Regions from separate parts of the Stenotrophomonas sp. YJH_SMC_64 genome, predicted to be linked through region 2. Evidence: predicted binding sites of a transcription regulator. Region 2 holds the regulator's gene; the other holds the start of a gene.
The links. Region 2 encodes FliA, which starts transcription of late flagellar genes. Its sites were predicted from a motif close to TAAAGTTTNNCNNNCNNNGGCCGATAA; they were not measured.
Positions count from the first base shown of each region.

Region 1: the regulator FliA is predicted to act here: its motif matches at 2,763-2,789, upstream of AC5P9L_RS20330 (GGDEF domain-containing protein).

Region 1 is NZ_JCAFUN010000023.1:43,814-51,468, reverse strand. It holds gene AC5P9L_RS20345 (lytic murein transglycosylase) at 1-355, opposite strand, end outside; gene egtD (L-histidine N(alpha)-methyltransferase) at 440-1,414, opposite strand; gene egtB (ergothioneine biosynthesis protein EgtB) at 1,411-2,682, opposite strand; gene AC5P9L_RS20330 (GGDEF domain-containing protein) at 2,833-4,113, shown strand; gene AC5P9L_RS20325 (YchJ family protein) at 4,117-4,509, opposite strand; gene AC5P9L_RS20320 (sulfite exporter TauE/SafE family protein) at 4,612-5,391, shown strand; gene AC5P9L_RS20315 (ATP-binding protein) at 5,778-7,655, opposite strand, start outside.
Region 2 is NZ_JCAFUN010000021.1:9,607-17,261, reverse strand. It holds gene flhA (flagellar biosynthesis protein FlhA) at 1-1,880, shown strand, start outside; gene flhF (flagellar biosynthesis GTPase FlhF) at 2,026-3,648, shown strand; gene AC5P9L_RS19645 (MinD/ParA family ATP-binding protein) at 3,635-4,522, shown strand; gene AC5P9L_RS19640 (RNA polymerase sigma factor FliA) at 4,519-5,262, shown strand; gene cheY (chemotaxis response regulator CheY) at 5,320-5,712, shown strand; gene AC5P9L_RS19630 (protein phosphatase CheZ) at 5,712-6,317, shown strand; gene AC5P9L_RS19625 (chemotaxis protein CheA) at 6,320-7,655, shown strand, end outside.

The sequences.
Region 1 (7,655 bases), on a different contig from region 2:
TGGCCGGATCGACGCCGTACTGCGCCGACACCCGATCGAGCAGGTCGCGGTGCTGCTGCAGCAGGGCGCGGCCATCAGCCACGCGCTGGCGATCGACCAGCGCGGCCAGGTAGTCCCAGATCGGCGTGGTGAATTCGGGCTGTGCATCGAGCAGGCCGAGCACGCTGGGGTCCGGGGTGAGGCCGGCGGTGATCGCGTTGAAACGGTCGGGACTGATGCCTTGTGTCACAGCGGTGGCCTGCAGGCCCGACAGGCAGCGGCTGAACGCCGGATCGATGTCGCCGGCAGGCGCGGCGGGCGCTGTCGGCGCCGAGGCAAGAGCGGCCGCCAGGCCGAGCGTGGTCAGAATGGGCATGGCGTCCTCCGTGTTGCCGTTGCACGGCCATCTTAGGGGTAGCGCTGCTGCTGAACCTGAAGCGGTACCGGCTGGCCGTCCGCCCTAGATGGCACGCAACAGGCGCAGGCCATAGGCCGGGCCTTCAGCATCCCAGCGCTGCATGACCTGCAGGCCAGCCGGCCGCAGCAGCGCTTCGAAGCTCTCGTCGGTGTACTTGTGGCTGTATTCGACGCGGATCGGTTCGTCGGCCTCGAAATGGAAGGTCCGGCCATCCAGATGGACGTCCTGTGCCCGCTGGCTGACCAGATCGGTCTCGATGCGCAGCCGCGCGACGCTGTAGCGGGCACGATGACGGAAGCCCTGCAGATCGAAGTCGCTGCCGACCTCGCGGTTGAGGCGGGCCAGCAGGTTCAGGGTGAATGCGGCGGTGACGCCCTGCGCATCGTTGTAGGCCGCCTCGATCAACGCCGGGTCCTTGTGCAGGTCGATGCCGACCAGGGCCAGGCCATCACGCCCCATGGTCTGGCGCATCGCGCGCAGCAGCGCGACCGCGTCTTCGCCTTCAAAGTTGCCCAGCGTGGAACCGGGGAAGAACAGCAGCCGTCGCGCGGGTTCGCGTTCGGGCATGGGTACGGCGACGGGACGGGTAAAGTCGGCACAGACCGGCAGCATCTCCACCTCGGGCAGCGCCGGGGCCAGGTGGTCGATGCTGGACAGCAGCGCGGCACGCGAGATTTCAATGGGCGTGTAGGCCACCGGGTCGTGCAGGGCGGCCAGCAGCAACGCGGTCTTGCGGCCACTGCCGCTGCCCAGTTCCACCACGTGCAGGTGCGGCCCGACGCTTCGGGCGATGTCCGGCAGTACCCGTGAAAGCAGGGCCAGCTCGGTGCGCGTGGGGTAGTACTCGGCGGTCTGCGTGATCTGCTCGAACAGGCGCGAGCCGCGCGCATCGTAGAAGTACTTGGACGGCAGCTGGCGCGGCGTGCGCGACAACCCGGCCACCACGTCGGTGAGGATCTGCTGGCGGCCGGGGGTGAGATCGGTCAGCGCCTGCAGTGCGTCGTGCACCGTACTCATGCGAGGTCCCTGGCCAGGCGCAGCCCGGAGAACTGCCAACGCGCCGGGGGCATGAAGAAGTTGCGGTAGCTGGCACGCACGTGGCCACGCGGCGTGGCGCAGCTGCCACCGCGCAGCACCCATTGCCCGCACATGAACTTGCCGTTGTATTCACCGAGGTTGCCGGCGAAAGGGCGGAAGCCCGGGTAGGCGCCATACGCGCTGTGGGTCCATTCCCATACATCGCCGAACAGCTGACGTAGTCCACTGCCCCCTGCAGCCTGCGGGTGCAGCCGATCGTCATCGGCAAAATGACCGCGAGGCGGCAGCGTTGCGGCGGCAGCCTCCCACTCGAACTCGCTGGGCAGGCGCGCACCGGCCCAGCGGGCGCAGGCATCGGCCTCGTAGTAGCTGAGGTGGCAGACCGGCGCATGCGGATCCAGTTCGCGCCAACCGCCCAGGGTGTACTCGCGCTGCAGGGCGTCATCCCAGTACAGCGGGTGCTGCCAGCCCTCGGCTTCGCGCAGCGCCCAGCCTTCGCTGAGCCACCAGCGCGGTTCGCGGTAGCCACCGGCGTCGATGAAGGCGCGGTACTCGGCATTGCTGACGGGGCGCTCGGCCAGTGCGTGCGCGGGGAGCAGCACGCGATGCGCCGGCGATTCGTTGTCGTAGGCGAAGGCGGTGTGCTGCGGCCAGGCTGCGGCGCCGATGGTGACGATGCGCTCGGGCGACTCGATCCAGCCCTGCGCACTGGCAGCGCTGGTTGCAGGCTGCAGGTCCTCGCGGTAGGCCGGCTGCAACGGATTGCACCAGAACGCGTGCTTGATGTCGGTGAGCAGCAGTTCCTGGTGCTGCTGTTCGTGCTGCAGGCCCAACTGCAGGTGCTGCAGTGCCTGCTCATCAAGGTCGCCTGCCGCCAGCCGCGATTGCACCTGTGCATCGACCTGCTGGCGGTAGTCGCGCACCTGCTGCAGCGATGGCCGCGACAGCAGCCCACGCTGCGGCCGGGCATGCGCCGGGCCGAGGCTCTTGTAGTAGCTGTTGAACAGGTAGTCCCAGGCAGGGTCATGCGCCGGTGCAGGTGGGAAGCCGGCCAGCACGAAGCGTTCGAAGAACCAGGTGGTGTGGGCCAGGTGCCATTTGCTCGGGCTGGCATCGGCCATGCTCTGCAGCATGGCATCTTCGGCGCTGAGGGGGGCTGCCAGCTGCATGCTGCGGTTCCGCACACATGCGTACTGGCGGGCGAGATCGCGCTGCGGGGCAGCGACGGCGGTGGCTACGCTGTCCATCCGGGCAGCATCTGCGCAACAGGGTGAGTGCCATGTCATCGTTCGACGTCAACGCGTTCACATGCGTGACCATCCCGCATTCAAGAAGCCGGTGCGAACGCCGCTAACGGCAATGCTGCGGCCGCGTCGTCACCGCGCTGGAATTCCTGCTTGCCCCTGCATCCGCTCCGCCAGCCTGCGCATTACCTGTTCGTGCTGCCCGCCGTGCTGGTTGCCGTGGTGCTGTGGGCAGCACTGGGCAACGAAGACGTTGCCAGCCCGGCCCAACGCATCCTGCCCTGGCTGCTGGCCTGCCTCGGCGCCGGCCTTGCCCTGCTCTACCACCAGGTGCGTACGCTCTGCCTGCTGCTGGTGGTGGCGGTCATGTTCGCGCTGCTGCACCAGGACGTGGGCGGCTACCTGCACAGCGGCCACGTCACGTCGCTGACACCGCTGCGCTTCCATGCCATTTCGGCCTGGTTGCCCTTGCTGTTCGCGGGCCTGGCATTGTGGCCCGAGCGCGGGCGGCGCCGCCACGACCTGCTGTTGCGCTCCGTCGCCAGCGGCACGGCACTGCTGATCTTCCTGCTGCTGGCCACGCAGCAGCCGCGCGGCATGCACGATCTGCTGTCCAACCGCCACTGGAGCTGGATTCCGGCCGACTGGAACGCGCTGGCACAGCTGCCAGCGCTGCTGTTCCTTCTGGCAACCGCCGCGCTGGGCTGGCAGGCCTGGCGGCATCCGCGCCCATTGCACACGGCGATGCTGCTGGCCCTGCTGTGCCTGTGGTGGATGCTGCCACGGGTGTTCCTGCAGCCGGTGCTACTGCCGGCACTGGCCAGCGCGGCCCTGCTGCTGATGCTGGGCGCGATGCTGCAGGAGTCCTTCCATATGGCCTTCCGCGATGAGCTGACCGGCCTGCCGGGGCGCCGCGCCTTCAATGAGACCCTGCAGCGGGCGCGCGGCACCTACAGCATCGCGATGGTGGACGTGGACCACTTCAAGTCGTTCAACGACACCCACGGCCACGACACCGGCGACGATGTGCTGCGCCTGGTGGCCTCGCGCCTGGGCCGGGTGGGCGATGGTGGCCGGGCGTTCCGCTATGGCGGCGAGGAGTTCGCGGTGGTGTTCCTGGATCGTCCCGCAGCGGCCTGCGTGGATGCAGTCGAGGCGCTGCGGCAGACCATCGAGGACACCCGCATGCAGCTGCGCGACCGGAGCACGCGCAGCCGCGACGATGAAACAGGGCGCCGGCAGCGCGGACGCGGCGGAAGCGGGCAGACGGTGCAGGTGACGGTGAGCATCGGGCTGGCAGACAGCCGCGTGGATGAGCGGCCAGCGGCAGTGATCAAGGCCGCCGACCAGGCGCTGTACGCAGCCAAGGACGGTGGTCGCAACCAGGTCCGCGCGCATGCCGGCCAGCGCGTGCTGGCGGCACGCGGCGGCTGAGGCTCACACCGCGTCGAGGTAGTACCAGCGGCCGTCGACGCGCAGGAAGCGGCTGTGCTCGGCCATCTTCACCGCGCTGCCGCCGCCCACGCGGTAGCGGGCGGTGAAGCGCACTTCGGCGCTGTCGGCGCCGGTGACGGTGTGCTCGTGCACGGTCAGGCCCAGCCAATGCGTACGCTGGCCGGGCGCGTCATCCAACGACAACTCGGCCGGACGGGTATCCGGATGCCAGCTCTGGCGCAGATAGTCCGCCAGTCCCCGCACATAGGCGCTGTAACGTGATCGCATCAGGCGCTCGGCATCGGGGGCGGCCTCACCGGCATGGAAACGGCCACAGCAGGCGGCGTATTCGGCGGGAAGGCCGCAGGGGCAGGGATCGGTGGGTTTTCGGCTCATGCGGACATTGTCGCCGGGTTGTGCGGATGGATCCACGCGGGGCACCGGTCAACCAGTGCAGGACAGGCGTATGCTGTCGCGCCCCCATATCGATTGATCGCCGTGCTGGAACTGGTTCCCCCTGAGTTGTGGTGGCTGGTGGTCATCGCCTTCACCGCCGGGCTGGTCGATGCCGCCGTCGGTGGTGGTGGGCTGGTGCAGCTGCCTGGCCTGTTCACGGTGCTGCCGCAGCAGACGCCGGCGATGCTGTTTGGTACCAACAAGTTCAGTTCGATGTTCGGTACCGGTGCGGCTGCCTGGCGCTATGCGCGCAACGTGCGCTTCCCGTGGAAGCCGGTGTTGTTCGCGGCCGGCACGGCCTTCATCTTCTCCTTCGCCGGCGCCACCGCGGTAAGCCTGCTGCCCAAGGACGCGGTGCGCCCACTGGTGCTGGTGCTGCTGGTCGCGATGCTGGCCTACACACTGTGGAAGAAGGACTTCGGCGCGCTGCACCGTCCGCAGGAGATCGGCCGCCGCGAACTGGTGATCGCGCTGGCGATCGGTGCGGCGATCGGCTTCTACGACGGCTTCTTCGGGCCGGGCACCGGCAGCTTCCTGATCTTCCTGTTCGTGCGCTTCTTCGGGCTGGATTTCCTGCGCGCCTCGGCGGCATCAAAGGTGGTGAACCTGGCGACGAATGTGGCGGCGATCTCGTTCTTCGTGCCGACCGGCAACATCCTGTGGCTGTTCGCGCTGCCGATGGCGGCGGCCAACATCATCGGTTCGGTGGTGGGCACGCGCCTGGCGCTGAAGGGCGGCACGCCGTTCATCCGCAAGCTGTTCGTGGGGCTGGTGGTGGTGCTGATCGCGCGGATGGCGTGGGATACGTTCCACGCTGCGTGAACGCGGTTGCCGGCCAGCGGCCGGCACTACCGGGTCATGAACCCCGCCCATGGGTAGTGCCGGCCGCTGGCCGGCATTCCCATCCGATCAGGTCATGAACCCCGCCCATGGGCAGTGCCGGCCGCTGGCCGGCATTCCCATCCGATCGGGCCATGAACCCCGCCCATGGGCAGTGCCGGCCGCTGGCCGGCATCCCCATCCGATCAGGTCATGAACCCCGCCCATGGGCAGTGCCGGCCGCTGGCCGGCATTCCCATCCGATCGGGTCATGAACCCCGCCCATGGGTAGTGCCGGCCGCTGGCCGGCATCCCCATCCGATCAGGTCATGAACCCCGCCCATGGGTAGTGCCGGCCGCTGGCCGGCATTCCCCTTCAATCGGCCAGGTCAGGCGTCGGCTTCTTCCGGTTCGTTGGCCTGCTGGCGGCTGCGCTCGGGCAGCTTCAGGCGCTTGCCTTCCTCGTCATACTCGATCAGCAGCACGCCGGAGTCGTGGCGGCCGCTGATTTCGACGAAGCAGGCGCCGCCGATGAACGGTTCCAGCGTCATCACCGACTTCAGCGGGGTGGCAACCACCATCTGGAAGCCGAAGTTGTCGAAGATGTTCATCGCCAGGGCGGTGAACTCGTTGTCGGCCTTGTCGAAGGCTTCGTCGAGCACCACTGCGGCGTAGCTGGGCAGCTGGCTGTCGGCACCGCCGAGCTGGTAGCGCAGTGCCGCGGCCAGGCAGGTGGTAGCCAGTTTCTGGCGCTGGCCACCGGACTTGCCGGCGCCGCTGCGGTAGATCTCGACCTGCTGGCGCGTTTCCGCATCCAGCTCGACGCCGATGAACTCCACGTGCATGCGCACGTCCAGCACCAGCTCCCGCCAACGCTTGTCCTCGCCTTCCTGCGAGCCCAGGCGGTTGACCAGCTGGCGCAGCACGGTGAACTGCGATTCGGCCAGCTCGCGCTGCTCGGTCTGCTGCTGCGACAGCACTTCGCGCAGCTGCAGCTGGAACTCGCCCACTTCCGGCAGACGACGGTCGCTCAGTTCGATGGTCAGCAACGTACCGCGGTTGAACGGCACCTGTTCCAGGCTGGCGTTCACTTCGTCCAGGCGCTGGCCGATCGACTTGCGGGCCTCGGCGCTGTGGCGCTGCAGGGCCAGCAGGTTGTTCTTGCTCTGGTTCTGCAGCAGATCGAAGAAGCGCTCTTCGTGCTGCGGCAGGCCATCGCGCTCCAGTCGTTCGAGGCGTGCGAGGAAGTCCTCGGCCGAGGCCACCGACACGGTGAAGTCGCCCGATTCCTCCGGCCATTGCTGGATGAAGCGACGGAAGCAGCCGATCAGCTGGTTCTCGATGCGGTTGAGGTCCTGCTGCGAGGACGACAGCTGCTCGTTCAGCGCGTTGCTGACCTGGCGCATGTGCGCTTCCAGCGTTTCCAGGCTGAGCGGACCCTGCTCCTGCAGGCGCTCGGCAAGGCCGGCTTCCTGCTCCTGGGCCAGGCTCGGCAGCACCAGCGCACGGCTCTGCTGGCGCGCGCGGTCCAGGCGGTCACGTTCCTTGACCAGCTGCCCGCGCTCGACGCGGACGTCTTCATAGGTGCGGCGGGCCTGCTCGATGTCGGCGCGCACGGCGTCGATCTGCTTGGCCAGCTTGGCGAGGTCGGCATTGCCTTCGCGCAGGTCGCGCAGCGTGGCCTCGATGTCGCTCAGGCGCTGCTGCGGGGCGGCGATGTCGATCTCGTTCCAGCTGATGCTGACCAGCTCGTGGCAGGCCAGGCGGCGTTCGTTGTCGCGGTCACGCTGCCCACGCAGGCGCGCGATGTCGGTCTCGCAGCTGGCGATGCGCTTCGCCAGTTCCTGAGCTTCGCGCTCGAAGGCGCCCACCTTGTCGTGGTTGTTGAAGCCGAGGATCCAGCGACGGCGGTCGCCCACCGCACTGCGGTCATCCTTCTCGAAACGGTCGCCCGGATGCTTGACCTGGCCTTCGCGGGTGATGCCGCGGTCGACGTTGCGCAGCTGCTTGGCATCCACGCACTCGTAGTCGAATCGCTTGCCGAGCTCGCGGCGCAGCCAGCTTTCGAACACGTGTTCGCGCAGTTCCAGCTTGTGCAGCAGCGACTTCGCCGACGGCTCACGGGCGAACGCATCATCGTTGCGGCGCACGCGGTAGTAGGTGAAGCGCATGCCCAGGTGGGTACGGTTCACCCACTCGGCGACGTCGTTGTAATGCTTGTCGTCGACCAGCAGCGACAGCGCGAAGCCACCCAGCACGCGCTCGAT
Region 2 (7,655 bases):
TGCTGCTGATCACCACCATGCTGCGGCTGGCGCTGAACGTGGCCTCCACCCGCGTGATCCTGCTCAACGGCCAGAACGGCCACGACGCCGCCGGCAAGGTCATCGCCGCCTTCGGCGAATTCGTGATCGGCGGCAACTATGCGGTCGGCATCGTGGTGTTCGCGATCCTGACCATCATCAACTTCGTGGTCATCACCAAGGGCGCCGGCCGCGTTTCGGAAGTGACCGCGCGCTTCATCCTCGACGCGATGCCCGGCAAGCAGATGGCGATCGACGCCGACCTCAACGCCGGTTTGCTGACGCGTGAAGAAGCCAAGCTGCGCCGCGAGGAAGTGCGCGAGGAAGCCGACTTCTACGGCGCGATGGACGGCGCCAGCAAGTTCATCCGCGGTGACGCCATCGCCGGCATCCTGATCCTGTTCATCAACATGCTCGGCGGCCTGGCCGTGGGCGTGTTGCAGCATGGCATGCCGTTCGGCGAAGCCGCTGCCACCTACACCCTGCTGTCCATCGGTGACGGCCTGGTGGCGCAGCTGCCGGCCCTGCTGGTCTCCAGCGCGGTGGCGATGCTGGTGACCCGCGCCTCGCGCTCGCAGGACATGGCCCAGGCGATGACCGGCCAGGTGTTCGGCCAGTACCGCGCGCTGGCGATCACCGCCGGCATCATCGGCGTGGTCGGCCTGGTGCCGGGCATGCCCAACGTCGCTTTCCTGACGCTGGCCGCTATCCTCGGCTTCATCGCCTGGAAGGTCTACCGCAAGGGCAAGGCCGCAGCCACCGACCCGGCAGCCGCCGGCAATGACGCGGCCGCACTCAACGCACTCGGCCGCCCGGCGGCACCTGCGCCGACCGCCGAACTGAGCTGGGACGAGCTGAGCCCGGTCGATCCGCTGGGCCTTGAGGTCGGCTACCGGCTGATCCCGCTGGTGGACAGCAACCAGGGCGGCGAACTGATGGCGCGCATCAAGGGCGTGCGCCGCAAGCTGACCCAGGACGTCGGCTTCCTGATTCCCTCGGTGCACATCCGCGACAACCTGGAACTGCCGGCCAACGGCTACCGCGTGCTGGTGCATGGCGTGCCAGTGGCCACCGCCGAGATCCACCCGGACCGCGAACTGGCGCTGGACCCGGGCAGCGCGCTGGGCACCCTGGAGGGCATTGCCGGCAAGGATCCCGCGTTCGGCCTGGATGCCACCTGGATCCAGCCGCACCAGCGTGCCCAGGCTGAAACGCTGGGCTACACCGTGGTCGACCCGGCCACCGTGGTGGCCACCCACCTCTCGCACCTGATCCGCGAACATGCGCCGGAACTGCTCGGCCACGAGGAAGTGCAGCACCTGCTGGCCAACCTGGCCAAGAGCGCGCCCAAGCTCGTCGAAGATCTGACGCCGAAGGCGCTGCCGCTGTCGGCAGTGGTGCGCGTGCTGCAGAACCTGCTGGTCGAGCGCATCCCGATCCGACAGCTGCGCAAGATCGCCGAAGCGCTGGTCGAACACGCGCCCAGCAGCCAGGACCCGGCGGTGCTGACCGCTGCCGTGCGCACCGCGCTGGGCCGCTTCATCGTGCAGGAGATCGCCGGAATGTCGGCGGAGCTGCCGGTGTTCACCCTCAACCCGCAATTGGAACGTGTCTTGCAGGAGTCCACGCAGGGCAACGGCGCCGCGCTGGAACCCGGACTCGCAGAGCGACTGCACCAGAGCCTGGCCGAATGTGTCAGCAAGCAGGAAGCGCGAAACGAGCCGGCGGTCGTGCTGGTACCGGGCCCGGTGCGCGCCGCGCTGGCGCGCCTGGTCCGCCACAGCGTTCCGTCGTTGTCGGTCCTGGCCTACAGCGAGGTGCCGGAGGACAAGCGCCTGAAGCTGGTCGGAACGATCAGCTGACGCCGCCCACCGATGCGCCAGAAAACAGACACCACCTTCGAACCAACGCAACAGACAGATACCAAGGGGAACCCGCACCGTGCAGACCACCGACCACCCGAGTTCTCCGACCGCCACCCCGCCGTCTTCGTCCCGTGACCACAGCATGAAAATCAAACGATTCGTCGCCGCCGACATGCGCTCCGCCATGAACCTGGTGCGCAAGGAACATGGTCCTGACGCCGTGATCCTGTCCAACCGCCGGATCGAGGAAGGCGTCGAGATCGTCGCCGCGGCCAACTACGACGAGAGCGCCGTGCAGCGTGCACTGGAAGCCTCGCGCCGTGATGTCGCACCGCCGCCGGCACCCAAGCCGCGCACCGCTGCTGACGCGGTGATCGCCGCGGTCACCCGCCGCCGCAGCGCTGCCCCGGCGCCGGAGCCGGTGGCCGCCACCACCTCGGCCGTGGCCGCCCTCGCCCGTGCGGCCGTGGGTGCCACCGGCCGCACCTTGGACAGCGCCGACGAGATCGTGCCGACCCGCGGCAGCACCGGCTTCGCAGCCACCCTGGCGCGCGCCGCCGTCAACGAACCGGCGCTGCCCGAACAGATCTTCGCCCCGTTCGCCGAGGCCATCGTCGCACCGGGCCCGGCCGTCACCGCGCCGGCCAACCGCGCCCGCTTCCAGATCGACCCGCCGCACGACACGCATCACGAAAGCGTGCCCCCCGCCGTGCAGCCGCCGCCGCTGCCGGGCGCTGCCATGGCCGATGTCCAGCCTGACATCGCCGCCAGCGAAACGGCAGCGCTCGAAGCCGCCGGCGAAGCCAGCCCGGCCCCCATGCTGGCCCCGGCACCGACGCTGACCGTGGTTGCCCAGGACGACGCCGAGATCCGCCAGCTGCGCCAGGAAGTGGCCGGCATGCGCCAGGTGATCGAGCGCGAGATGAACCGCTTCACCGACGAGCGCCTGCGTGGCAGCCCGGTGCGCGCCACCGCGCTGGACCTGATGGACGAGTACGGTTTCGACGCCGGGCTGGCCCGCGACGTGGCCATGCAGATCCCGCTGGAGACCGAAGCCCATCGTGGCCGCGGCCTGATGCTGGGGCTGATCTCGCGCAAGCTGCCGATCGCCCCGGTCGACCCGCTGGAAGAAGGCGGCGTGATCGCCCTGGTCGGCCCGACCGGCGCCGGCAAGACCACCACCATCGCCAAGCTGGCCTCGCGCTTCGCCGAGAAGCATGCGCCGCGCGACGTGGCCCTGGTGACCACCGACACCACCCGCATCGGCGCCCGCGAGCAGCTGTACGGCTACGGCCGCCAGCTCGGCATCGCGGTGCACGAGGCCAACAGCGGCACCGACCTGGACCAGCTGCTGGAACGCCTGAAGGACTACAAGCTGGTGCTGATCGACACCGCCGGGCTGGGCCCGCGCGACCGCGCGCTGGCCGCGCAGCTGCAGTGGCTGCGCGCCGCCCGCCAGGTACGCACCCTGCTGGTGCTGCCGGCCAACACCAGCTTCGGCGACATGGACGAGGTGGTCCGCCGCTTCGGCGCCGCCAACCTGCAGGGCCTGGTGTTGAGCAAGCTGGACGAGACGGGCCGCTTCGGCAACGCCCTGTCAGTGGCCGTGGACCACGCCCTGCCGATCACCTGGGTGACCGATGGCCAGGACGTTCCGGACGACCTGCACCGGGCCAGTGCAGCCAATCTTGTACTTCGCCTTGAAGATTTGCGCCGAGCGGCCGATATACCCTGCAACCCGGAGTTGAACCATGCCGTCGCGTGAGTACGCCAAGCTGACCAAGACCTTCCCGCTGTCGGCCACCCGCAGCGAGCCGCTCGGCCCTGTGCGCACCATTGCCGTCACTGGCGGCAAGGGCGGCGTGGGCAAGACGAATGTGTCCGCCAACCTGGCGGTGGCACTGGCCGGGATGGGCAAGCGCACGCTGCTGCTGGACGCCGACCTGGGCCTGGCCAACATCGACGTGATCCTGGGGCTGAACCCGACCTTCACGCTGGCCGACCTGGTCGCCGGCCGCTGCTCGCTGGACGACGTCATCGTCGAAGGCCCGAACGGCGTGCTGGTGGTGCCGGCCGCGTCCGGCCGCCGGCACATGGCCGAGCTGGCCCCGGCCGAGCACGTCGGCCTGGTCAACGTGTTCTCCGAGCTGGAACGCGAACTGGACATCATGGTGGTGGACACCGCCGCAGGCATCACCGACGGCGTGCTGACCTTCTGCCAGGCCGCGCAGGACACCGTGGTGGTGGTCTGTGACGAGCCGGCCTCGATCACCGACGCCTACGCGCTGATCAAGGTGCTGTCGCGCGAACGCGGCGTGGACCGCATCCAGGTAGTGGCCAACATGGTGCGCGACCCCAACGAGGGCCGCGTGCTGTACGAAAAGCTGACCCGCGTCTGCGAGAAGTTCCTCGCCGATGTCTCGCTGAACTACCTGGGCTGCGTGCCGCAGGACGACTGGCTGCGCCTGTCGGTGCAGCGCCAGCAGCCGGTGGTGAAGGCCTACCCGTCCAGCCCGGCCGCGCTGGCGATCACCGAGATCGCGCGTCGCACCGCACGCTGGCAGGCGCCGACCGAACCGCGTGGCGGCGTCGAGTTCTTCCTCGAGCGCATCCTCAAGCAGCGCGGGGTGGCCGCATGAAAGGCGCAGCCCAGTACAGGGAAGTCCAGCGCTCGGCGGCCAACGAGGTCATCGCCCAGCATTCGGACCTGGTGCGGCGCATCGCCCACCACCTGGCCGCGCGGTTGCCGGCCAGCGTTGAAGTGGACGACCTGATCCAGGCCGGCATGATGGGCCTGATAGAAGCGTCGCGCAGCTACGACGCCGACCAGGGCGCCTCGTTCGAGACCTATGCCTCGATCCGCATCCGCGGTTCGATGATCGACGAGATCCGCCGTGGCGACTGGGTGCCGCGCTCCGTGCACCGCCGTGCACGCGATGCCGCCGCCACCATCCGCCGCCTGGAACAGAGCAGCGGCCGCGCCGCCAGCGCCACCGAAGTGGCCGCCGCGATGGAGATGCCGCTGCCCGAATACCTGCGGTTGATGGAAGACGCCGCACGTGGCCAGGTGCTGAGCCTGGAGTCGCGCATCGAGGACCAGGGCGAGCTGGACACCGTCGCCCAGGGCGGCCCGACCCCGCAGCAGGTGCTGGAGCGTGGTGAGTTCGGCCGCGAGCTGGGCAAGGCCATCGGCCACCTGCCCGAGCGCGAACAGCTGGTGCTCTCGCTCTACTACGAGCAGGAACTGAACCTGAAGGAGATCGGCGCGGTGCTCGGCGTGAGCGAGTCGCGGGTCTGCCAGATCCACGGCCAGGCGGTGCTGCGCCTGCGTGGCCGGCTCAAGATTTTCGAGGCGGCGGACGCCGGCCTGGAAGAATGAACATGCCCGAGGCGGCTGCCCCCGGCCGCCCGGAATGAACAACAAAGGAACTCTGCTTTGAACAAGAACATGCGCATCCTGATCGTCGATGACTTCTCGACCATGCGTCGGATCGTCAAGAACCTGCTGGGCGATCTGGGCTTCACCAATACCGCCGAAGCCGAGGACGGGCATGCCGCGCTGTCGCTGCTGCAGAGCCAGCCGTTCGATTTCGTGGTCACCGACTGGAACATGCCGGTGATGACCGGCATCGAGCTGCTGAAGGCGATCCGTGCCGATGCCAAGCTGAAGACACTGCCAGTGCTGATGGTCACCGCCGAAGCCAAGCGCGAACAGATCATCGAAGCCGCCCAGAACGGCGTGAACGGCTACATCATCAAGCCGTTCACTGCGCAGACGCTGGAAGAGAAGCTCGGCAAGATCTTCGAACGCCTGGCGGCCAGCGCCTGATGGATACCACGGTCGACAAGAGCGCCCTCTCCCTGCGCCTGCAGGAAGCCCTGGACGCACTCGAGTCCGGTGACGAGGCCGCCTGGCGGCAGCGCATCGACGGACTGGTCGCGCTGCGTACGCAGCCGATGATGAGCGGCCTCTCGCGGCTGGCCCGCGAGCTGGGGCAGGCACTGGGTGAGCTGCCGACCGTGCCCAGCGAGGCCGGTGAGCTGGACGACGCCTGCGCACGCCTGGACCACGTGGTGGCCATGACCGAACAGGCCACGCACCGCACCCTGGACCTGGCCGAGGAATGCCGCAGCCTGACCGAACAGCTGCGCGCTGAAGGCCTGCAGCCTGGCCAGGACGCGCAGCTCGAGCGCATCCGCCACAACCTGACCGAGATCGCCCTGACCCAGAGCTACCAGGACCTGACCGGGCAGATCATCCGTCGCGTGGTCGGCATCGTCCGCCGCGTGCACGAGGGCTTCGGCGCACTCGGCCTGCCGCCGGAACAGCATCGCACCGACCCGGAACTGGCCGGGCCGGCACTGAAGGGACTGGACCGCCACGCGGTCTCGCAGAACGACGCCGACGACCTGTTGTCGGATCTGGGGCTGTAAGCATGAGCGCGGTATCCGACGACATCACTGCCGATTTCATCATCGAGGCACAGGAAATCCTGGATCGCCTGGGCGAACAGCTGGTGTCGCTGGAGCAGGCACCGCAGGACACCGAGCAGCTCAACGCGGTGTTCCGTGGATACCACACGCTCAAGGGCGGTGCCGGCTTCCTTGGCGTCACTGCGATGGTCGAGCTGTGCCACGCCGCTGAAGAGGCCCTGGGCATCGCGCGTGCCGGGCAGGCGGTGCTGCAGGCCCACCACTTCGACGCCGCCCAGCAATCGCTGGACTACCTGCAGTCGATGCTGGACGCCGTGTCCTCCGGCACCGAGCCAGGCTATGCGCCGCCGGACCTGATCGCGCAGTTCGACATGAACGGTGGCACTGCCGCGCCGGTCGCTGCGGCCGCCCCTGCGGCAGCTGGCAGCGACCTGATCACCGACGACGAATTCGAGGCCCTGCTCGACCAGCTGCATGGCGGCAACGCACCGACCGCGGTCGCGCCGGCCAGGAAGGCCGACGACGGCCTGATCAGCGAAGACGAGTTCGAAGCGCTGCTGGACCAGCTGCACGGCGGCGCTGCGCCAGGCGCGAAGCCTGCTGCCACCGTCGCGGCAGCACCTGCCGCTGCAACGCGCCCGGCGCCCGTACCGGCGCCCGTCGCCAAGCCGGCGGCCAAGCCGATGGCCGAGGCCGAGCACACCGTGCGCGTGGACACCAAGCGCCTGGATGCGATCGTCAACCTGATCGGCGAACTGGTGCTTTCCCGCAACCGCCTGAAGACCCTGCGTGCACGCCTGCGCGACGAGGAGCTGGACCGCGCCGTATCGACGCTGGACATCGCCACTGCCCGCCTGCAGTCGGCGGTGATGCGTACCCGCATGCAGCCGGTGGGCAAGGTGTTCTCGCGCTTCCCCAAGGTCGCCCGCGACGTCGCCCGCTCGCTGAAGAAGGAAGTGGACCTGGAGCTGGTCGGCGCCGAGACCGAACTCGACCGCAACCTGGTCGAAGCACTGGCCGATCCGCTGGTGCACCTGGTCCGCAACGCCATCGACCATGGCGTGGAAATGCCCGACCTGCGCGAAGCACAAGGCAAGCCCCGGATGGGCCATGTACGCCTCTCAGCGCAGCAGGAAGGCGACTACGTCAGCATCGAGGTGCAGGACGATGGCGCCGGCATCGACCCGGAGAAGCTGCGCGCGAAGGCGCGTGAGAAAGGCCTGATCGATCCGGAAGCCGCTGCCCGCCTGAGCAGCGAGGAGTGCCTGCACCTGGTGTTCCTGCCGGGCTTCTCGACCAAGCAGCAGGTCACCGACATCTCCGGCCGTGGCGTCGGCA